DNA from 3 places in the Paenibacillus sp. VT-400 genome. Region 2 is predicted to be linked to each of the others. Evidence: riboswitches for the same ligand, from Rfam matches in the RefSeq annotation. Region 2 holds a riboswitch; each other region holds the start of a gene.

Region 1 (7,936 bases), on a different contig from region 2:
TAATCATATGCAGTTCATGGGTAAAGATGACGAGATTATGCGATTTTTGATGAAAATGCCTAGCTGAAAAAGAAGTATTAAAAAATACTTTACTTTTAGTTCTGAACCCGGTATAATCAATTCTGTTGCCGATTATTTACGACATGCGGTCGTGGTGGAATGGCAGACACGCTATCTTGAGGGGGTAGTGGGCGTATGCCCGTGGAGGTTCGAGTCCTCTCGACCGCATCATATGAACGATTAAAAAGAAGCTTTCCATTAATGGGAAGCTTCTTTTTTTTGTCTTTTTCGAACAGTATGACATCTGGGTTGAAAAAAGGCCATCCATTACCGGAGGAATGTTGCTCTACCTTCCGGCTACGGGTGGCCTGTGTATTATTTTTGCAGCAAATTCTTGATATCTTCTTCAATCTTGTCCGGTGTTGTTTTGGGAGCATAACGTTTAATGACCTGTCCGTTCTGATCCACGAGGAATTTGGTGAAATTCCATTTGATTGCTTTGGAGCCGAGCAGGCCAGGAGCTTCTGTGCTCAGGTGTTGGAAAAGAGGGTGAGCGCTTGAGCCGTTCACATCAATTTTCTCAAACATGGGGAAGCTCACGCCATAATTCATCTGACAGAACTCGGCAATATCGTCGGAAGATCCTTTTTCCTGTGCAAACTGGTTGCTTGGGAAACCAAGAACTTCAAATGGAGCATCTTGAAACTTGTCTTGCAATTCTTGCAGACCTTTGAATTGAGGGGTAAGGCCGCATGAGCTTGCCGTATTCACAATCAGGAGCACTTTGTCACGGTAGTCGGACATTTCAACTTCTTGACCGCGAAGGGTATTCACTTTGTAATCGTAGACTGTCATCTAAATCGCCTCCATTTATTTACTCTTATATCTTCTATTATATTGGTTGCAATTAAATATTGCAAAACTAATATGGTGTTAAAAGAATCAAAACAGGCCAGTTGTGCTGAATACGTGAATGAATTACGAAGGGATTTTCGTCAGAGTGAGAATTAGATAGCCTTGAAGAGATGGATAGAGTATAACCTTATTGTAAGCGTTATTATGAACGAGTATTGGCAAAAATCTGCCGATTCGGTGATCTGTAAGGACTTTACACCGTCATGGCGGGGGTGTATGATTCATAACGTAATTTCAATTTAAACTAAATTGTACTTGAAAAACGAAACAAACGATAATATCGCTCGATCTTACCTTAAGATATACGAACGATGTTTTAATCGCTGAGTTTCCATTCATTAATGAATGGGAAACGGGGGAACCAACGGAATGCGCTGTCCAGGACAGTGGGCATTCATGGGGTGAATTTTCCGGTGACAGCCGGAAATAGGGCGACTCTCGCGCCCGAATCCGTCAGCTAACCTCGTAAGCGTTAAAGGGAGAGGCAACAAGCCGTACGCTGGTTCATGGTGTTTTCGCCATGGGTTATTTAAGAAGCGTTCGGGAGGCCTTGGTCCCCCACGCTTCTTTTTTGTTGTCTTTTCACGCCAAGGGAGGAACGAATGATGGATACTGAGATGATCTTAGTGACTGCTCCAAATGAAGCAGGACGCAAATTTATCAAATTGCTGATGTACAAAAAAATGCCGTTTGCCGTTCTAACCAACAGTGCAGGGGAAGAGCGAAGACTCCGTAGAATCGGAGTAGAACATGTCATTCGCATGAATACGGCTGCAGCTCAAAAATGGTTTTTGCCGCAGGGCAGCGTAGGCAACGTGTTTATTTTCGAGAACAGCCTGAATCTGACCTGTCGTTATTTACAGATCTGCCGTTCATGGACATCGAAATCCCTGTGCGTCATTACGGAGCAGAGTCATCCTAAGGGCATCTATCGGGGCATGGGCGCAGACCGGATTGTATATTCGCTCAATGGGGAAGTTGGCTTTCTCCTCAATGGTTAATGCCATAGCTTGTGATTGCTCAGGTGTAAGGTGCCTGTTATAATTGAATGTATTAGAATCAATTTCAGAATTCACTCAAGGTATTATGAAATTGATTCATCGATAAACGGAAGTTTGAGGAGACTCATGCATGATGGTGAGTCTTCTTTTTTATGCTTACAAGGAGGAATTGGAGTGCCGGATGTAGGTGGATTGAAATGGTTGTTTTTTGATGTTGGAGATACGCTGGTGGATGAATGGGAGCCGGTTGATGATATTATCGGACAGTTCGTCCGCGAAGCCTGTGCATTGAGATATCCGGTGAAGATTGAGGCGGTAAGAGAACTGTTCGCGAACTGTTACCGAAAATATGAGCAATGGCCTATGAGAGTGGCAATTCGCACATTTGTTAAAGACGAGGGACATCAAAAACAGATTCAGGACAAGCTGAAGTTTCAAAAAGATCTTGAACGTCCTTTTCCTTCAGCAGATTCCGTTCTTCAGCAGTTGTCACGGCATTATCGCATTGGCATTATTGCCAATCAGAGTCCTGGAACGGAAGAGAGACTGGAGAGTTACGGCTTGCGGAAGTATGTTGATGTTCTGGCATGTTCGGCTGAAGAAGGAGTGTCCAAGCCAGACCCTGAGTTATACGCTGTGGCCTTGAAGCAGGCCGGTTGTGAACCGGAGGAAGCCGTCATGATCGGCGATCGGATCGATAACGACATTATACCTGCTCGGAAGCTGGGCATGCGTACGATTCGAATTATGCAGGGTTACGGAAGATTCCAGCCAGAACTATCGGATGACAAACGTGCGGATTGGACTGTTGATTCATTGGATCAACTCTTGCCGTTACTGATACCAAATCAGGATTAGATTCAGATGGTTGTTTATTGGATTGCAACAATAAAGGCTGATCAACTTGGGTATAGCATACCGGAGTTGATCAGCCTTTTTAGTATTTAGTCGATTAGAATGAGATTAGAACAAGCGGATCGTCTGAATGATCAGATATACATTTAGCATAACGATAATAGCTGTAATGACCCATGAGATGATTTTGAGCCACAATTTGTTGGCGAATGCACCCATACTTTTTTTATCACTTGTGAACATCACCAGGGGAATTACAGCAAAGGGCAATTGAAGTGACAGCACGACCTGGCTCAAAATGAGTAGTTCTTCTGTGCCATGTTCTCCTGCAATCGCTGTGACAATTACCGCCGGGATGATGGCGATCAGACGTGTGACCAGTCTGCGTAGCCATGCCGGAATTCGAATGTTCAGGAAACCTTCCATAACGATCTGCCCAGCGAGTGTACCTGTAAGGGTAGAGTTCTGACCTGATGCTAACAGCGCCACACCGAACAGGATACTTGCAACCGTAGTACCCAATAGAGGTGTCAGCAGATGATAGGCATCAGCGATCTCAGCAACCTGCGTCATACCAGCACTGTGAAATACAGCGGCAGATACAATCAGGATGGCTGCATTGATGAACAGGGCCAGTGTCAACGCGATTGTAGAATCCATGGTCGAGTACCGAATGGCTTCTTTTTTGCCCTGTGGGGTCTGTTCGATCTGACGGGTCTGCACAATGGAAGAATGCAGGTACAGATTATGCGGCATCACGGTTGCTCCGATAATACCAATGGCAATATAGAGCATGGCCGGGTTTTGCAGAATCTCAACATTTGGTACAAAACCATGGAGAACACCGCCCATATCCGGTTTCGCCAGAAACAGATCAATCCCGAAGCAGAGGGCTATGGTTGCCATCAGCACAATGACAAGTGTTTCCAGAGCGCGGAAACCTTTGTTTTGCAGTACAAGAATCAGGAGTACATCAACTGCGGTGATGATAACGCCGTATAACATGGGGATGTTAAATAACAGTTTTAATGCGATGGCAGAACCAATGACTTCAGCCAGATCGGTAGCTGCAATGGCAAGCTCACACAAAATCCATAACATCATAACAACAGGCATGCTGAATCGTTCACGACAGGCTTGAGCCAGATCCCGTCCAGTGACGATGCCGAGCTTGCCAGCCAGCGACTGAAGGACAACGGCCATCAGGTTCGATAACAGGATAACGGATAACAAGGTATACCCGAACTGCGAGCCGCCTGCGATATCTGTTGCCCAATTCCCGGGATCCATGTAACCTACGGCAACAAGGTATCCTGGGCCTACAAAGGCGAGGAATTTCTTCCACCATGCAGCATTCTGCGGAACTTTCATGGAACTATGTGCTTCTCCAAGGGAAGGGGCCATGCCCGCAGTAGACAATGATTCTCTTGAAGGAGCGTTGAACGGATTTTTTTTACTCATACGATGATCACCTGACTTTGAATTATTGATTTTGAAATATTGATGCGGTACAAACCGCTCATGATATATCTAAATTTTTATGTTTATTGTTACATTGTACTCCTTCAATTATTTTTGTCTAGTGCAACTTTTATGTATCAACACAAAATTCCGGTTCCAGCTTGAATATGCCCCTTCGTATATTACCCAACCTTGGGGAAAATACAGCCATGGCATTGAAATGCATGAAAATTATAAAGTTGTAAAAGCTGATAAAGATACAAAATTGCGTTTCAAAATGAGCCAGAAGTTTAAATTGAAAGGAAGGCAGTAAAAAACTATATGGATAAGGGAGAGATTCTTAATGGAAGCTTTATATACAGCAGTAGCGACAGTTAAAGGTGGACGTACAGGTTCGGTGACTTCTTCGGATGGCGTACTCAAGCATGATCTGAAAATGCCAAAAGAGCTTGGTGGCTCCGGTGGTGAAGGTACTAACCCTGAGCAGCTTTTTGCCGCTGGATATGGAGCATGTTATGAAAGTGCCCTTGCCAATGTAGCACGCAAAGCAGGTGTGAAATTGGAGGATGTGGTCGTTACAAGTAATGTATCCATTGGTAAAGACCCTGCGGATGACGGTTTTCAGCTGTCTGTTCGTCTGGACGTTAGCATGCCTGGTGTAGATCACAGTCAAGCAGAGGAACTGGCCCGCAAGGCGCATGATTTCTGTCCATATTCCAAAGCAACACGCGGCAACATTGATGTTGTATTAAACGTAGTTTAAGATTTGACTCCTGGTAAGTAAAGGGAACATATAGAGCAGGGTATCCCAGATACCTGATGTTCGACTACAAAGCCCTGCTGGCAATCGGCAGGGTTTTGTGTTGATTATCATATAAGGACATGATGCAGGAGATTAGATGCCAGATCGCGTACTATTTTACATAATTGCACTCTCACTTCATGCTACACATTCCATAAAGGGGGAACGAAGATGAGTATTGAAGAGATGATCGAGCGGCGATTTGTGTGCACAAAATGCAGGGGTACGGATTGTAACATTAAGGAAGTTTCCATGTCAGGAGCAGGTCTGAGCAAGATGTTTGATATACAGCATAACCACTACCTGTTCGTGGCTTGTGCTTCCTGCGGGTATGTTGAAGTATTTGATCCGGATGTCTTGAAAGGGAAAAAACAGGGACAGGTAGGGACGATTCTGGATATTCTGTTTGGCGGGTAGACATGCGCGAGTTGACATTGATCTGAATTTTCTTTAATATAACTTAGTACTGAGTAGTGTCATTGCATGAACCAAATTTGAATTAAACAGGTGATATCCATGTCTTATAGACCGCGTATTGCAGATTTAGAATTAGCTTATGGTAACAAGGAAGACGGATTGTATGAATTCAAAATGAATTTGGTAGACGGTACAAAATGCCGTGTATTCTACACCCGTTCCCCGGAATGGAAGATGACCAATATCAGCCGTCTGCAGAAAACGCCTTGTCCAGTATGTCGCAAAGATTTCATTTGCAAATGTATGGACCAGTGGGCAAGTGACCTGCATCAACAGATGATCGATGACCAATGGATGGAAAAGGCAGTTACGGAGTAATTGTCGGACAGATACGAGCGTGGGCACAATGCCTGCGCTCTTTTTCTTTATATTTCCCATTAATGCATGTTCAAAAAGAGCGGTGTTCAGTCTTTTTGAACTACCTCTAGAAATAAATATAGAATTAGTGAACAAGAAGGCCCAGATTGGGTAAGTTACTCTAACCGCAACAATAGGAGGCAGCCAATATGACAGCAAATCAAACAGATGTGCATCAGGGACATCCGATCGTACTGGTGGATGGTGTCTGTCACTTCTGCCAGGGCTTAACCAAATGGATTATCAAGCGTGACCCGGAAGGAAAATATCATTTTGCATCGCTTCAATCGGATGTAGCCAAGGAACTGCTGGCGAAGGGAAATTTGTCGACAGATAGTATGGACACCTTTGTTCTGATTGAAAATGGAAAATACTATACACGTTCAACCGCCGCACTGCGATTGGCCAAAGGTCTAAAATTTCCTTATCCATTATTATATGTATTCATTATTGTACCGAAATTCATTCGTAATGCGGTCTATAACATGGTGGCACGCAACCGTTATCGCTGGTTTGGCAAGGATGAAGCATGTATGCTGCCTACACCGGAGATTAAAGATCGATTTCTGTGAAAAAGTCTCGTGCGACACATTTTATCCAAATGTGATGATTAATAGCGGAAATAATTGGGTAATGACTACAGATCATATCTATTTTGGGAGGAAAACAACTTGAAGAAGTGGACTACATTAATTATCGGGGCATTATTAGCAGTAAGCTTGGCAGCATGCGGAAACGACACAGATAATACGGCAACGCCGCCAGCGACTAACAACGAAACATCTAACGAGGGTAATACACCTGCGGAGCAGGAAACAAAGATCCCTACCCTGGATGAGTTGATTACCAAAACGAATGCAGCAACCAAAGAAATGAAAAGCTTCACAACTGAAGCAAACATTGATCAGAATCTGAAACTGGATGCTGGTGAACAGTCACAGGATCAACAGGTTAAAACATCGCTCAAAATGGATATCATCAAAGATCCAATGATGATCTACCAAGAGATGAAAATGGAAATGTCTGGGCAGGAAGCGCAGAATGTAAAGCAATACATCACTTCAGATACGATCTATTCACAAGTGGGAGAACAATGGGTTAAAATTCCTGAAGCTCAAACCAAAGAATTGGTGGAGCAGATGAAAGCAAGCATGAATCCAGAAGGTGAATTGGATCAGTTCAAAAAGATTGAGGAAGACACCGAAGTTACAGAAGATGGCGACAATTATGTCATTAACGCTAATGTATCCGGTGATAACGTAAAGGAACTGGCCAAAGCCGTGATGGAGCAAAACGGATCGAATGCCCAGACCCAAGCGATGCTTGAACAAATGAATATTACAAGCATGAAGATGAAATATATGATTAACAAGGAAACCTATCTGCCTGCAGGTACGGATGTAAACATGGTCATGGAGATGGAACAGAATGGACAGAAAATGACGATGGACATGAAGATGAACAGTACATTTTCTAACCACGATCAAGTGGAAGAGATCAAGATTCCACAAGAAGCATTGGATAGCGCTAAATAATTTGGTTATGCCAAATGTGCTGAAGATGATTTAATGCGGTAAGCGAGCATCAATGTATGCCGTTTGCAGGGCACCTCTGAACTAGATTTGTGTGAGCCGAGAGGTTTACCGGATTAGAATCAGGGGTGTTTTTCTGTTTAGCGGAGATTATGGTCAGGGTTCAAGGTGTTATAGTATAGTCATATTGAAGTAGAGAGGGGGATATAAAAGATGATTGAATATGCACACATCCACCATGTTAGTCTGGCTGTACGTGATCTGGAAATCGCGAAGAAGTTCTACTCGGGGTTACTAGGCATGCAGGAGATTGAACGTCCAGCCTTCCGCTCCACGGGTACATGGTACGCTATCGGCAGCCAGCAGCTTCATCTGCTTCAGCACCCGGAGGGTCACACGTTACGTGAGGCTGGGATTGATACTACAGACGGTCACTTTGCGATCTGGGTCACCAGTTATTCAGGGACTATAGCCTGGCTGGAGCAGCAGGGAATTGAGTATGAAGCGAGACCTGACAGTGTGGCTGGATTCGCGCA
Region 2 (7,936 bases):
GCGGTTTTTTGCCGCGGGAGAAAAAGGACATGCGAAAAGTGCTGGAGGCTTTTGACGAATCCAACGGGACTTTGTTATTTTATGAATCGCCTCACCGTATTCGGAAAACATTAGTCCACCTCGAAGAAATTCTGGGTGATCGCTCGATTGTCCTGGCACGTGAACTAACCAAGCGTCATGAGGAATTCGCAAGGGGTACTGTGAGGGAATGCATAGACTGGCTTGAAGAACATCCACCTCTTGGCGAGTACTGCTTGCTGGTAGAAGGCATTAAGGAAGAGGAGCGTAAGGCTGAGCGCGAAGCATGGTGGCAGCTCATGTCACTCGCGGATCATGTCAGCCATTATGAGGGTGAAGGACATAACCGCAAAGATGCAATGAAAAAAACGGCTACCGATCGCGGTCTGGCGAAGCGTGATGTATATAATGCATTAATCGAGTAGTAATCTAACCAAATATCTTCTGTTGTGGGGAACATAACCTGAAAAGAAGCTTATATCCAACCTTAGTGGAATATTAAAAAGAGCAGAGTGGCTAAAAAAAATTCCGTACAAATTTCATCGTTCTCTCCCAGTTCGCGTGTGACAGAATCATTTTGGGTAATGGAACCCATAACATGGCAAAAAAAATACCTTCCGCGGTGGGGTTCACACCGGGAAGGTCATTAAGGAATATTAAAAAAGGTTAGAAATAACAATTTAGATAAGTCCAGTATACCTGGTTTTTCTTATTTTGTCACAGGTGCAGGGATTTCGGAAATACATTCGTTACAAACAATTTTACCTTTGAAGTAAGTAACGTTCTCTGCATTACCACAGAAGATACAAGCAGGCTCGTATTTTTTCAACATGATGCGCTCGCCGTCAACGTAGATTTCCAGAGCATCTTTTTCACCAATACCGAGCGTACGGCGCAATTCAATTGGAATAACTACCCGTCCCAGTTCGTCCACTTTTCTTACAATACCTGTTGATTTCATCATTATAATCAGTGCTCCTCTCAGCTAACTATCTTTGTCATTATTCGACATTATTTTATGTTTTATGATACTCATCATACCAACGATTCCCAAATCAGTCAACCTTAAAATTAGCTTAAAATTAAGGCTGTTTTTCACAAGGTTACTGGTGGTAAGGGATTGGAAGCTGTTTTTCGCATTTAAACCTCAATGTCAGCTTTGTCGATTTGGAAAACGACAAAACTACTTCATTCGACAAAATTCGTCATACGGTGTCGAATCTTAGGTGAATCGCAGAGCTCAAAGCGTTAATATAAAAGAAATTAAAGGAGTGAGTCGACATGGAACAACGTTTAACGGAAGAGAAAGTATTCAAAGATCCGGTACATAATTATATCCACGTGCAAGATCCGGTTATATGGCAGTTAATTAACACCCCGGAATTTCAGCGTTTACGCCGGATTCGTCAGCTGGGTACTTCTTACCTTACCTTTCACGGAGCAGAGCATAGTCGGTTCTCACATTCACTAGGTGTTTATGAGATCACACGCAAGATCATCTCTCAATTTGAAAGAAGTCATTATTCGGATTGGCCGAAGGAAGAAAAGATTGTAGCTCTGTGTGCAGCTCTGCTTCATGATCTCGGGCATGGGCCATTCTCTCACTCCATCGAGGAAGCTTTTGACATGAATCACGAAGATTGGACTTGCCGCATTATTACAGGTGATACCGAAGTAGGGGCGATCTTAAGACGGTATGCTCCTGATTTTCCTGAGAAAGTAGCGTCTGTCATTCAAAAAACGTATGAAAAGCCGATTGTGGTGAACTTGGTGACCAGTCCGCTTGATGCAGACCGAATGGATTATTTGCTCAGGGATGCCTATTTTACAGGTGTAAATTATGGCACGATTGACCTTGATCGTATCCTTCGGATGCTGCGTCCTTATCATGGGCGGATTGTAGTCAAGGAGTCAGGCATGCATGCTGTGGAGGATTACCTAATGTCTCGGTATCAGATGTATTGGCAGATTTACTTCCATCCGGTAACTCGTAGTTCTGAAATTATATTGCGGCAAATATTCAAGCGAGCGAAAACACTCCTACAACATGGTTTTCAATTCCGCTTCATGATTGATCCACTCCCTCAATTATTTGAAGGAGAATTATCCGTGGATGAATATTTGCAGTTGGATGAAGCATTAATTCAGACGGCATTTACGCAGTGGCGCAAGGAGGACGATACTGTTCTAAGTGAGTTATGCGAACGTTTTATGGATCGCAAGTTATATAAGTATGTAGAGCTTGAACAGGTCGACTTGACAATGATGGAAGAGATTCGGGAAGCTTTTGTACAGGCTGGCCTCGATCCCGAATATGATCTTGAAATTGATTTTCCTTCGGATAATCCGTATGATGTGTTTCGTCCGGATGAATCCACAGATAAGCAGATTCTTCTTCTGGATCGACAGGACAATTTACGTGAGTTGTCAGAAGTATCTGACATTGTCCGTTCCATCAGTGGGCTTCACCGAGGGAAACATCATTTGTATTACCCTCAAAACAAGGTGGATGCGATTATTCACGAATTACCGTCACATATACGCCCCTATTTCTTGTAATCATGTGGGTATAATCCGATGAAGAATTTCGATATCAAAACACTTTCTAAAAGAGCTATTTTTCATGATACAGTAATCTGCTTTAATGGGGAGTATATGTAGATCGACATAATTTTGTAAATGCAAGTAGGCAGAATGAGCAAAATCAACAATATATAGATCAGAATATCCGTATATCTTCTATATATTGTAGTTGTGAAGAAACAAACGTAATGATGTAATACACAGATACCCAAAATGTTTTATGTATGAGTCATTGAATTATTGAATTTTACAAATTGGATTTTGAAAAAGAAGATAGTCGTTATTTCGACATGAAGGGAGATACAGACATGATGCTGTTCGACACACATACACATCTGGATGCACCACAATTCGACGAGGACCGCGAGGACATGATTCAGCGTGCTGTGGATGCAGGAGTTGGTCGCATGATCAACATTGGCTTTAACCGGGAGACGATTCCAACCACAATGAAACTCGCCGAAACATATGACTTTATATATGCAGCTGTAGGGTGGCATCCCGTAGATGCGATCACAATGCAGGAGGGCGATTTGGAGTGGATTGCATCTTTATGCAAGCATGAAAAAGTGGTTGCGATCGGTGAGATTGGATTGGATTATCACTGGGATACTTCACCAAAAGAAATACAGCATCGCGTATTACGACAACAAATTGCTTTGGCGCGTGAAGTGAACATGCCAATTGTCATCCATAATCGGGATGCACATGAGGATATCATAAGAATTTTGCGTGAAGAGAAGGCGGGCGAAGTTGGTGGTGTGATGCACTCGTTCTCGGGCAGCTGGGAAACAGCAAAAAGTTGCCTCGATATGGGCTTCCATCTCTCCTTCGGAGGACCGATCACATTCAAAAATGCAAAGCAACCCAAAGAGGTGCTGGAGAAGGTTCCTATGGACCGGTTTTTCATTGAAACAGATGCTCCATATTTGACACCGCACCCTTATCGTGGGAAGCGAAATGAGACAGCGCATGTACGTCTGGTTGCAGAGGCAGCTGCGGAAATTAAAGGCATTTCGGTGGAGGAAATTGCTGCAATAACAACCAAAAATGCCATGGAACGATTTGGGATTCGTTAAAAAAACGAGCAAATGAGGTGAAAAAGGCAGGTAAGCGGAGGTAATTTGCCCTTTGATCCAAATAAATCAAGAATATTACAATATTTTAACCAAATATTCAGAAAAACGTACTTGATCAACGCTTTACAACATGCATCAAAACAGGATATCATCTTTTCAGTGAATTGTTGTGCGGAAAATTGGACAGATGTTCGGGGGATGAACAAAGGGACACTTTCCGATGAAACAACATTACTTTCATGAATCAGTCTCGCTGAGTCTCCGTTATCGGAGAGCGGGGGAACCAATAGGGCTTAAACATCGGTGTATTTGGCCGATGCGCAACGTTCGCTGACCCAAAAGCAGCGAAGGGAACTGCGAAGCCGTATTTGATTTCTTCTTTGGGTCTCGGGGTGAATTCAAGGGCGTCCGCCATGAGCGGGTGACCCAAGATAGGGCGGCTCTCTTTCGCCCGAACCCGACAGCTAACCTCGCAAGCGGAAAAAGAGAGGCAACCTCGTGCATGAATTTCCGATATTCAAAATCATTCGGAAGCCACGAAAGAGTTCCTCTTACACTCTTTCTTTGGCTTTTTTGTTTTTGAATAAAAGAAATATTGTCATCATACGGTAGGTATTCAGGAGGATGACATCATGTTGCGAAGATTGATTCATGGTGCAGAACCGGATTATGTTGGTCCAATCTGTGTTCTGTAGAAAATTTGGTATAGTCACGTCAAAGACATCATGCATTACTTTAGACGGCGAGGCTATGAAGGAGGACGGAGAAGTGGGCACATTCCAACCAGAAGAGACCCATGAGTCACGATCATCCAGTAAGTCTTTCGCGTTGCGGTGGAAGCATGAGAACATGCGTCAAATGGCATTGATCGCGATTTTCTCAATTGCGCTTACAATCATGATCTTGTTAGTCGTTTACGGTCAGGCCGGGAAACAAATTTCACTGGTTATTGATGGCAAAGCTCAGGTGGTAGAGACTCGTACAGGAATGCTTCAGGAAATGCTGGAGGAGCAGTCGATCACAGTCAGCCCTCACGATAAGGTATCCATGTCCATGAATGGGGCGTTAACAGATGGAGACCGAATCGTTATTGAGCGGGCCGTTCCAGTTAACATTACGGCAGACGGAGACACCAAGACTCTGTATACAACCGATTCATCGGTAGAAGATGCAATTCAAAAATCAGGTATTCAAGTTGAAAGTAATGATAAAGTGTATCCGGCGCTTGGAACTGCGATCAAACCGGAGATGAAGATCCGTGTAGTGCGCGTAACAAAGCGTACAGTGGACGTAGAGCAACCGATCGCTTACAAAGTCATTAAAACGGCTGACCCTAGCTTGTACAAAGGGGATAACCGTGTCGTTGTGAACGGCAAAGAAGGCACAATTGTGCAGCATATCGAAAAGGTATTTCAGGATGGAGAATTGGTCTCCAAAAAAATGGTCGGCAAATCTGTCGCGAATAATCGTGTAGATAAAGTGATCGCTGTCGGCACCAAAGCAAAACCGGTCGTGAAAGAACCTGAGATTCAGACCGTATCGGCTCAAACGTCAACAACCAAAAAGGCTACAACAACGAACTCGAAGAAAACATCTGCCTCGGGCAGCAAAGTGATTACCGTATCCGGGACTTCTTTTAAATACTCCAAAGTACTTAAAAATGTATCCATGACTGCCTACTCTTCCGAAGAGCCTGGCATTGGAACTAAAACAGCTTCCGGTACTCGTGTAACGGAAGGGCGCACCATTGCGGTTGATCCCAAAGTCATTCCAATTGGCTGGTGGGTATATATCGAAGGTCTGGGATTCCGTCGTGCGGAAGATACAGGCGGTGCCATTAAAGGCAACAAAATTGATGTGTATTATGACAGTGTGAAGCATGCCCTGAATTTTGGACGTAAGAAAGGCAAGACGGTCTACGTGATCGGTCCGGTGAAGCCGGAAGCGAACTAAAATCGTTTTACTTTGAAATGGGAATGCTATAAAATAGTTGCATGAATGATTCATGCGGAATATGCGGCGGAGGAGTCTGAATTCAGTCTCCCCCGCCGTTTGGCAGAGAAGAGGATATTCCTCTTCTTTTTGCGTTAGAAAGGAAGAAATGGAACATGATAAAAGAAGTCATTGTGGTGGAAGGCCGTGACGATACGGTAGCTATCCGTCGGGCCGTGGAAGCCGATACCATAGAAACAGGTGGATCAGCCATCAACCAACGCATTCTGAAGCGGATTGCGCTTGCTCAGGAGAGACGGGGAGTCATTGTACTGACAGATCCGGATCATGCTGGCGAACGCATTCGTAAAATTATTGCGAACAAGGTCCCTGGCTGCAAACATGCCTTCATTCCGGAAGCCGATGCAACGCGCAAAGGGGACATTGGGGTGGAGAATGCCTCACCCGAGGCGATCCGTCATGCGTTGGCGCGCGTACATACTTCATACGAAGGTGCTCCGAGCCTGATCGATTGGGAGGACCTGATCGCGGCAGGACTTATTGTGCATCCGCAGGCTGCTGCACGTCGTATGGAGATGGGCAATCTGCTAGGCATCGGTTATTGTAATGGTAAGCAGTTCCACAAACGTCTCAGTGTATTTCAGATTACACGGGAAGAGTTCTCTACAGCATTAGCGCAAATTGAACGTGAAGGATTGTGAGCATATGAAGAACATGGAAGAGACGATTGAAATTGCAACGCCCAAGCGTACGAAAGAGATTATTCAAAGACACGGATTCTCATTTAAGAAAAGTCTGGGTCAGAACTTTCTGATCGATCAAAATATACTGAACAAAATTGTTAATGCAGCCGATTTGGACGAGTCCAAGGGTGCGTTAGAGATTGGGCCGGGTATTGGAGCCCTCACGGAACGACTGGCTCGGGTAGCCGGTCCCGTCACAGCCGTAGAGATTGATCAGCGCTTGATCCCAATCCTGGGAGAAGTGATGCAGCCTTATTCAAATGTACGTGTTCATCATGGGGATGTGTTGAAGCTTGATCTGGCTGAGTTGTTTAATACGGATTTTGCATCCGTGGACAAAGTCAGTGTTGTGGCTAACCTGCCTTATTATGTAACGACTCCAATCATGATGAAACTTCTGGAAGAGAAACTGCCGGTAGACAGCATTGTTGTCATGATCCAAAAAGAAGTGGCTGAACGCATGGCTGCTGCACCGGGATCAAAAGACTATGGCAGTCTGAGCATCGCAGTTCAGTACTACAGTATGCCGGAACTTGTGTGTATTGTGCCTCCTACGGTCTTCATTCCGCAACCTAATGTGGAATCAGCTGTCATTAAGCTGAAGGTGCGTGAGCAGCCACCAGTGGAGATTCCGGATGAAGCACACTACTTCGAAGTGGTACAGGCTTCTTTTGCTCAGCGGAGAAAAACAATCTCAAACAACTTGAAGGCACGTTTCTTCACAAAGGAGAACCGGGAACAGGCAGACATTCTGCTGGAGCAGGCAGGTATTCAACCGTCCCGGCGTGGAGAGACATTGAGTCTGCAAGAGTATGCCACACTCAGCACCGTAATGTGGGAAGCTGGGGTACGTGCAGCGCTGTAAAATTTGAATGAACCAAACCGGGTCTTTGCCCATACGATGGGGTAGAGGTGATTACGTTGATGAATATCGGAGACTTGGTCGTTCGGAAGTCATACGGCGGCGATGTGACTTTTCGGGTGGAAGGCCTCCAGTTGGATGCTGCGGTCATTAAAGGGACTGAGTTCCGGCTGATTGCCGATTCCCCGGTGGACGATTTGATACAGGTTCCTTATGAACCACAAAGCGCCAAGACCAGACAGGCGCATATTAAAGCACATCAGACCCTGTCCCGTCTGCAGCAGAATCGTATGGAACAGGCTGAGCGGAATCGTGAAGGTCTGGTACAGGATTGGTCTGCCCAGCAGGAACCGGCTTATTTTGAAATGCCTGGAAAGGTGCTTCATCTGGATGGAGATCCGAACTATTTGAAAAAAAGTATGGATCTCTATGAGCAACTTCGTGTGCCCGCAGAGGGACAGTATGTCCATGAATCGGCAATGGCAGATACCTTATACCGCTTATTACCCAAAGTACGTCCGGATATCGTAGTTATTACGGGTCATGATGGGGTGTTAAAAACACGTCAGCCCTATGACTTATATAGTCTTGGTAGCTACAAGAACTCGCAAAATTTTGTGTCGGCCATTCAGGTGGCCAGACAATATGAACGCCATCTAGACGCACTCACTATTGTTGCAGGGGCCTGTCAGTCCCAT
Region 3 (7,936 bases), on a different contig from region 2:
CGTGGTGATGTCATGCCTACCAATGGTTATGGCTCCATGAACATTACCGAAATGAAAACGGAGGACGGGCTCTCTCTGCTGCACCGGATGCAGTATGTGCAACCAGATGACGGAAATATCAAGGACACCACCCTCATTAAAGTACGCTTGCCCAAACCCGTCAAAGGCGGGGAAAGCATCACGCTCCACACCCGATTTGAAGTGAATCTGCCGAAGATTTTTGCCCGGATGGGAACTGCTGATCATTTTGTCATGGCAGGTCAATGGTTTCCCAAATTAAGTGCCTATGAACCTGTGGGCAGACGTGGACGAACAACGGAAGGCTGGAATCTGCACCAGTACCATGGCAATTCAGAGTTTTACGCTGACTTCGGTATATATAGTGTGCGTATTCGGGTGCCTGAAACATACAAAGTGGCTGCTACCGGATTTCCGACGCAGCAAGCCGTGGTGAAGAATGGAGAAAAGGTCTATCAATTCTATGCCGATGATGTGCATGATTTCGCCTGGGCAGCCTCACCCGATTTTGTGTACGCCGAGGAACCCTTCTCTGCACCCAATGTGCCTGGTGTACGAATCAAGTTATATCTGGACCCAGCTCATCAGGATCTGAAAGAACGTTATTTCTACGCCGCGAAGGCCGCTCTAGCCAATTATAGCAAATGGTTTGGCCCATATCCTTATGCTACCTTATCCATCGTAGTTCCACCCAAAGCGGGGAATGGCGCTGGAGGTATGGAATACCCTACGCTAGTTACAGCCTTTGGAGCCGATGACACCACGCCAGGTTATGACCTGGAACGTACCGTAGTCCACGAGATCGGACACCAGTACTTCTACGGCATGGTTGCCAGCAACGAATTCGAGGAAGCCTGGCTGGATGAAGGGTTCACCTCTTATGCAGAAGACAAACTGATGGAGCAGGAATACGGATTGATTCCGAATCTGCCGGTACAATCGGGACTGATTACGTCTCCTTCATCCTTAACACAAGAATCCTGGAAGTTCGATTCACAGAATGAGTATGCGGCCAATGTCTATACACGTGGCAAGCTTGTATTACTTGGTATCGAACATCAAGTCGGTGCCAAAAAGATGGAACGCATTCTCTCTACCTATGTGAAGAAATACCGCTTCAAACATCCCACTTCGGCTGATTTTCAAAACGTTGTGGAACAAGTGACCCGCACTTCCTGGTCTGATTATTTTGATCAATACGTCTATAGTAACGGGATGGCTGACTTTGCTGTAGAGAAGATTCGTGTTACGCCCGTACAGAAAGACGGTCAAACATTGTACGAGTCATCCGTGACGATCGCAAAAAAAGGGAGTGATTACAACGCCGTTCCTGTTCGCATTGCCTTTGAAGACGGGCATATCCTCACCAAGCAATGGAATGGCAAAGAAGATCGCATCACGTATAAATTAACTCACACATCCCCCGTATCCTGGGCCATGACCGATCCCCTGTACTCGATCGTGCTGGAGAACCGCCATATGAACAATTTCCTGAAATCCGGACTGGATGAGCAGACGAAGTCCCGCTGGAGCATGAGTGTAACCAAACTATTAGAAGCCATATTCGGAGGTCTGTCATGGTGAGGTGGAAACGGTGAAAGCGAAAATACGTGAAGGCTGGTTTCTCGTCCGTCAGCATATGTTCATTGCCGCACTCTTATTTCTTTATCAACTCATTTGGGGATATTTCTTCTATCGAATGGTACAATCGGCGGTCATCCCACTACTCCTTCGCTATCCAGATGCTGATGCCGGTGAGCTGAGTACACTTTTGTTCAAAATGGAAAGTCAACTTAACCTGTCTACCCATCCGGAGGTTCTTCGTTATCTATGGATTCTCGGGGGCATGCTGCTGGTTCGCATGTTGATCAGCCCCCTCATTCAGGCAGGACTGCTCTACTCACTTCAGCACTTTAATTCTACAGAAGAGCGCATCCCCTTTGTCCGCGGAATCAAAAATCTGTGGAAACCGATGCTGCTGCTCCACACCATACGTACATTATTGATGCTTCTGCCCGCCTACTGGCTCATACCGAAGCTCTACTCGATTCTCATGGACGGATTTCATTCCCTTCAATTACTTTTGCCTGGTATACCTTATGTTGCTGCCTGGATTGTATATGGTTGGATCATCCACCATGTCATACTCTATATGCAGTTCGGTGTTTCGGCACCAGAAGGAGAAGGCGGGGCTCACGGTACCCTCAAAGCACTCTGGATTGCACTGCGTCATCTCATCGCTGTAATCGGCATTGCACTTCTACTGGGTGGAGTACACCTGCTCGTCTTTGGGGCATTCACTACAGCCTCATGGTTATTAACGGGACTGACCGGACTTATACTACAACAGACGTATCCACTTGCCAGATGTCTATTGAGTCTGTGGAAAATATGCAGCCATTTCCGATTATGGCAGTCCAAAATATCCAAAGGTGAGAGCAGATAGTTTAAAAATTGTTACCATCACATGTTAAACTCATGGCCTAATATGTACTTATAAATAGGCAAACCTCAACCTTTCCCCGTCAAAGGTCGAGGTTTTTTTTGCTAAATTTGTTGCTAAACGTTGCCAAAGCCGTACTCCTCTGTTACAATAATCGCAGTGAGTTTTTAGTAACAACTTTGTAATCTTTACATTCATATTTGTAACTACTTAAAATTAAATCGTCATTTCTTGATTTCGCAGGTGCATAACTAGCATAGCCAAATTCCTGGCACCTGGGAAGCGGGGGAACCAGTTATGGGTGAATTGATCTTGCTACAGAGGGATCATAGGGGACCTTCAACCGAATCCTTAAGCTAACCTCGCAGGCATTGGAAGGGGAATATCTCTTGTTCAAGAAGAAATTAACCGCAGCTGTACTTAGCATCACATTCGCTTTATCGCTTGGTGCAGGTAGCGCATTCGCAGATTCAAAGATGGACACAGTAATTGATTCAGCAATGGGAACTACATACAAAAGTGGGGGAACAACGCTTAACGGCTTTGACTGCTCCGGATTTACACGGTATGTATTCGACAAGTTGGGTATTGATTTGGCACGCCAATCCAGTTCCCAATTCGACATGGGCGATTCCGTATCCCGCATGGAGATGAGAGCTGGCGATCTGGTGTTCTTTAATACAACAGGTAAAGGCGTATCCCATGTAGGAATCTTTGTAGGGGATGGAAAGTTCGCACACTCCTCTTCTTCCAAAGGCGTTACGATCAGTGCATTGAGTGAAAACTATTGGGCCAATCGTTATGTTGGCGCAAAACGGATTATGAGCACGGACGCATATGAATCACTGGCCCTTGACTAGGGACAAGCTGAGCAACATGATGCTGTAACCATTAAACATACTGGAACGAAGCAAGAAGCATAACAGAACCGCCCGGTACATTCTCCGCAGGAATGTATCCGGCGGTTTTTTTGTGCTTCAATCCTTATTCATGTTGCAAGTTATACTCGGGTTATATCCTGCGACATCAACAGGTTCATTTTGCGTTCGTTCGTCCGTGCCCTTATGATGTTTTTACCCATCCCGTTATAATATAAACGAAATTACCGGAACTTTTGTTTCATTTTTTTTTCTTGGGAAGGAAGACTTGCTAAATGAACATCACTTTTGTAGAGTGGACAAAGAGTTCTGTTTCAAGGAAAGGAGCATGCAGGTGTATGAAGGAAACCCCTGTGACGTTTCACGTTGTACCCATGCGAGAAGAACATGCGGAGCTTATCTGCAGCTGGCAGTATGATCCGCCTTACAATATCTACAGCTGGCTCCCCTGGGAGCAGATGAAGGCTCTGGAAGTGGAATTCGGAGATGCACAGCTGCGGCAGGAGCAATATGCGATCGTCCTGGATCAGAACGATCGTATATGTGGGTTTGCTCAATACTTCCCACTTCAAGGGGTAACCCGGATTGGCCTTGGCATGCATCCAGAGCTGTGTGGTCAGGGTCAAGGGACAGCTTTTGTCACTGCCATTGTACAGGAAGCTATTCGCCGAAATCCCACGAATGAGATTGATCTGGAAGTACTCACTTGGAATGCTCGTGCCATTCAAGTTTATCTAAAGAGTGGATTTGTCACCCAGGATACATACGAACGACAGACCCCAAGCGGCTTGAAGCCCTTTCACTGTATGGTTTATGAAGGGCCTCGCGGTTAGAATCCATTGCAAAACAACCAAATTTGCCCCTTGTTATGTGATTAGTTCAAAAAATTCCCACAAAATGCTATGATGTCAGTACAGGTTCCGTTATAATGATATGGATAGTTTCAGGTTAGATGATCTTTCATTCTGGAGGGGACATAAGGGATGCACAAATGGATCATGAGCGGAGTATTTTTTGCAGCATGCGCTTTAGCTATTGTTTTAATGTTTACGCTTCCAGGGAAAGAAGAAGTGGCTGAAGAAGCCAAGCCAACCATGCCGGAAGTAACATTGGATGCCGGACAAGCTGAAGCACTGGTCAAAGCCAATTGTATCTCCTGTCACGGGGATCAGCTTCAAGGTGGCGTAGGACCTGCTCTGGCCAACATCGGCAGCCAGGATGATCTGGAGAAGATCTATTCTACGATTGTCAAAGGTAAAGGTGGCATGCCTTCCTTCAAGGGCAAACTGCAGGACGAAGAGATTGCAAATATCGCCATGTGGCTGTCAGAGAAGAAATAATCTCTGCATACGCATAACAAATAGGCGCTTAATCCCCTTTTGGGAGAATAAGCGCCTATTTGTTATATCAATTATTAAGCCTCTGCGGCATGCTCAGCCAGAAAGGCCTCAACTTCACGTGCGGACGGCATCCCGGACTGGGCGCCGAGTTTCGTCACGGATAACGCGGACGCACCCATGGCGAAGCCTACGGCCGCGTCCAAAGTCTCACCGCGCGCGAGGGCTACCGCCAGCGCGCCGTTGAAGCAATCGCCAGCGCCGGTCGTATCGACGGCGCTTACGGCGTAGCCGGGCGCACGGCACGCGCCGGCACGCCCTGCTTGTACGCGGCAACCAGGCGCCGCCGCGTACACAGCCCCCTCGGGGCCGAGCGTCGTGACGACAGCGGCCCCGAGGGATGCGGCGAGCTCTGCGACCGCCGCATCCAGGTCTTCCGGCCGGAGATGATCCCGGCCGGTAAGCACGGCAAGCTCACTGCGGTTTGGCGTGACAACGTCGACGCACCGCAGGAGCTCCTGGGGCAGACCCGGCACCGCGGGAGCCGGGTTGAGCACCACCAGTGCGCTGCCTTCAGCCGCCAGTTGGGCGGCGCGGGTAACCGCTGGCAGCGGGATCTCCAGCTGTAGCAGCACCGCTGCGGCTGCAGTCAGGCTTTTAACCGTATCCGCCTCTTCCAGCATTTCAGGCGCCACTTGCCCATTCGCACCAGGAATAACAATAATCCGGTTGTCTCCCCGAGAAAGCCAGATGGAAGCCGTCCCTGTAACCGTGTCTTCCAATATGCGAACCCGCGAGGCATCTGCACCACTTTCCGTCAGACTGTGCAGCAGACGTTCGCCAAAACCGTCCGATCCCACCGCACCAATCATCGTAGTCTGTCCACCCAGACGCGCAGCAGCAACAGCCTGGTTCGCCCCTTTGCCACCAGCGAGATAATGCAGCTCCTCACCGCTCACCGTCTCTCCCTCTTCCGGAATCGTGTCTGTCTTCACTACAAGATCCATATTGAGACTGCCTACGACAGCAATAAGAGGTTGTTTCTGATTATAGTCTGACATGTATGGTTCACTCACTTCTGGCCGCGTGATAATAACCAACCTCGTTATTGCGACCTCATTTTGTCATAAGCTTCGTTATATTGCCCTGCTTCCTTGATATCTACAGATGTAATACCACCCGCATCCCATGATGTGAGACGCAGCGTAACCGTTGTATAATCAATCGTAATAAAAGGATGATGATTGAATGCTTCCGAGATCGCAGCGACCTCATCCACAAATGCAATCCCTTTCATGTAGTTGGAGAACACGAATTTACGTACAATCCACCGTCCCTCTTCCAGTTCCCAGCCTTCCAGCCTTCCCAGATGAGCTTCGACTTCCTCTTGCGAAAAAACCATGCGTTATCTTCCTCCCCATAGGGTGGTACATTACAGACATGCGTCCGTATAACCACCGACACCTTCGGCGCTATCAACAGCAACCTCAAAGGCCAGGCTCACCGCCATGCGGTTGGCCCATTTCACGACTAACATCTTACCACGGACAAGCTTCAAAATCCAATCAACTACATGGCATAGAACCAATAACCATAAGGCTTTGAGGGGAATTCCAATTCCATTTACACCCCTGAAAATGCATGTAAACACACTAAATTAAAGGTACAAATGTCAACTCTTCTTCCCCGATCAAAATATGAATGCGGTGCTGTTCCTTATCATGGATGACCACGCCACTTCCAACCGGAATAACGGACTCCTCGCCCAGCGCATAGAACAAATCCTCCGCCAATGCCTCATCCACTTCAAGTTGGTCAGATGCAGCCAGTCTCCCCCACTCTTCCGCGTCCATTTCAAAGAAAACATACCGATCCGGTATGCGTCCGATTGCCGTTGTCAGATCTGTCAAAATTCCTTCATAATCCCGTCCATGCTTTACGCCCATTGGCTTTTCACTCCTATTCGGCCCCTAAGGAGCGGATTTGATCTTATTATACCTGAAAATAGCCCTTAAAAAAAAAGGCCTTCTGGTCGATAAATACATATATGACCGTTTTAACTGTTTTAGCAACCGTAAGGAATGCCTAACATTGAACGGATTGCGGCCAAAAATTCGTCCGGAAGCCCGAACACAGCCGCTTGAAAGGATTCAATTTTATCTCATGGATGAGGTGTATGATGAACATTTCAACGATTATTGGACTAATTTTGGGGCTGGTCTCCCTTGTATTTGGTATGTTCTTGAAGGGTGCGCCCTTAATCAACCTGGTTAACAATCCCGCAGCCTACATTATTATCTTTGTTGGTACGGCAGGAACCATCTTTATCGCATTTCCGATGTCTGAAGTTAAGAAAATCCCTAAGCTTTTCGGGATTGTTTTCAAAAATCAAGTACTTATTGATCGCGTATCCCTGATCGGCACATTTATGGATTGGGCTTCCACTACCCGTCGTGAAGGTTTGCTTGCACTGGAATCAAAAGTAGAAGAGATTGACGATCAGTTCCTTCGTGGCGGTATGCGTATGATTATAGACGGCAACGATCAGGAATTTGTAAGTGATGTGCTCATGGAAGATATTCATGCTACAGAGGAGCGCCACCGTGGCAGTGCCTTGATCTTCGCTCAGGCGGGGATGTACGCACCAACGCTCGGGGTTCTCGGGGCCGTTGTAGGTCTCATCGCAGCACTTGCCGATCTCAGTGACATGGAGAAACTCTCCCATGCGATTGCGGCAGCATTTATCGCAACACTCCTTGGTATATTTAGTGGTTACGTGTTATGGCACCCGATGTCTAACAAGCTGAAACGGATGTCCAAGCAAGAAATGGAGATCAAGCTGATGATGGTTGAAGGACTGTTATCCATACAATCCGGTGTCTCCACCATCGCCATCAACCAAAAGTTATCCGTATTCCTGACACCTTCCGAACGTAAACAACTGGAAGAGAAGGAGGGATCACCAGGTGAAAAAGGCTAAGAAGCACGAACCACATGAAGAGCATATAGACGAGAGCTGGTTGCTTCCCTATTCCGACTTGATGACCTTGTTGCTCGCTCTGTTTATTGTATTGTTCGGTATGAGTTCAATCGATGCAGCTAAGTTCGAGCAGATGGCTTCCGCACTAAACAGTGCATTAAATGGAGGTTCCGGAATTCTGGACCATTCGTCCATGAATCCGGATACGCCAGGTGCTGATTTGGGTAAGAACAAACAGGAACCTACAGAAATCACCAAGAAAACACCAGCTCAGATTACA

What was found. Region 2 has a riboswitch for cyclic di-AMP ahead of EL84_RS30270 (3D domain-containing protein). Riboswitches for the same ligand answer to the same signal wherever they lie in the genome.
Region 1: linked by a shared signal. The riboswitch ahead of EL84_RS13435 (hypothetical protein) and the one ahead of EL84_RS30270 (3D domain-containing protein) in region 2 are both predicted to bind cyclic di-AMP.
Region 3: linked by a shared signal. The riboswitch ahead of EL84_RS06505 (C40 family peptidase) and the one ahead of EL84_RS30270 (3D domain-containing protein) in region 2 are both predicted to bind cyclic di-AMP.

What each region holds. Positions count from the first base shown of each region.
Region 1 covers NZ_LELF01000067.1:627,685-635,620, forward strand. The annotation lists tRNA gene EL84_RS13425 (tRNA-Leu) at 146-228, shown strand; gene EL84_RS13430 (glutathione peroxidase) at 376-855, opposite strand; cyclic di-AMP (ydaO/yuaA leader) riboswitch at 1,227-1,402, shown strand; gene EL84_RS13435 (hypothetical protein) at 1,518-1,916, shown strand; gene EL84_RS13440 (HAD family hydrolase) at 2,091-2,774, shown strand; gene EL84_RS13445 (Nramp family divalent metal transporter) at 2,880-4,175, opposite strand; gene EL84_RS13450 (organic hydroperoxide resistance protein) at 4,576-4,995, shown strand; gene EL84_RS13455 (zinc ribbon domain-containing protein) at 5,206-5,451, shown strand; gene EL84_RS13460 (hypothetical protein) at 5,551-5,829, shown strand; gene EL84_RS13465 (thiol-disulfide oxidoreductase DCC family protein) at 6,018-6,440, shown strand; gene EL84_RS13470 (DUF6612 family protein) at 6,540-7,403, shown strand; gene EL84_RS13475 (VOC family protein) at 7,614-7,936, shown strand, end outside.
Region 2 covers NZ_LELF01000069.1:49,178-57,113, reverse strand. The annotation lists gene rsmI (16S rRNA (cytidine(1402)-2'-O)-methyltransferase) at 1-443, shown strand, start outside; gene EL84_RS30285 (AbrB/MazE/SpoVT family DNA-binding domain-containing protein) at 728-982, opposite strand; gene EL84_RS30280 (HD domain-containing protein) at 1,300-2,577, shown strand; gene EL84_RS30275 (TatD family hydrolase) at 2,910-3,680, shown strand; cyclic di-AMP (ydaO/yuaA leader) riboswitch at 3,922-4,175, shown strand; gene EL84_RS30270 (3D domain-containing protein) at 4,449-5,633, shown strand; gene rnmV (ribonuclease M5) at 5,789-6,334, shown strand; gene rsmA (16S rRNA (adenine(1518)-N(6)/adenine(1519)-N(6))-dimethyltransferase RsmA) at 6,339-7,241, shown strand; gene yabG (sporulation peptidase YabG) at 7,301-7,936, shown strand, end outside.
Region 3 covers NZ_LELF01000050.1:27,614-35,549, forward strand. The annotation lists gene EL84_RS06495 (M1 family metallopeptidase) at 1-1,602, shown strand, start outside; gene EL84_RS06500 (hypothetical protein) at 1,613-2,464, shown strand; cyclic di-AMP (ydaO/yuaA leader) riboswitch at 2,710-2,847, shown strand; gene EL84_RS06505 (C40 family peptidase) at 2,851-3,321, shown strand; gene EL84_RS06510 (GNAT family N-acetyltransferase) at 3,678-4,172, shown strand; gene EL84_RS06515 (c-type cytochrome) at 4,323-4,679, shown strand; gene rbsK (ribokinase) at 4,754-5,737, opposite strand; gene EL84_RS06525 (4a-hydroxytetrahydrobiopterin dehydratase) at 5,782-6,078, opposite strand; gene EL84_RS06535 (hypothetical protein) at 6,329-6,622, opposite strand; gene motA (flagellar motor stator protein MotA) at 6,856-7,656, shown strand; gene motB (flagellar motor protein MotB) at 7,643-7,936, shown strand, end outside.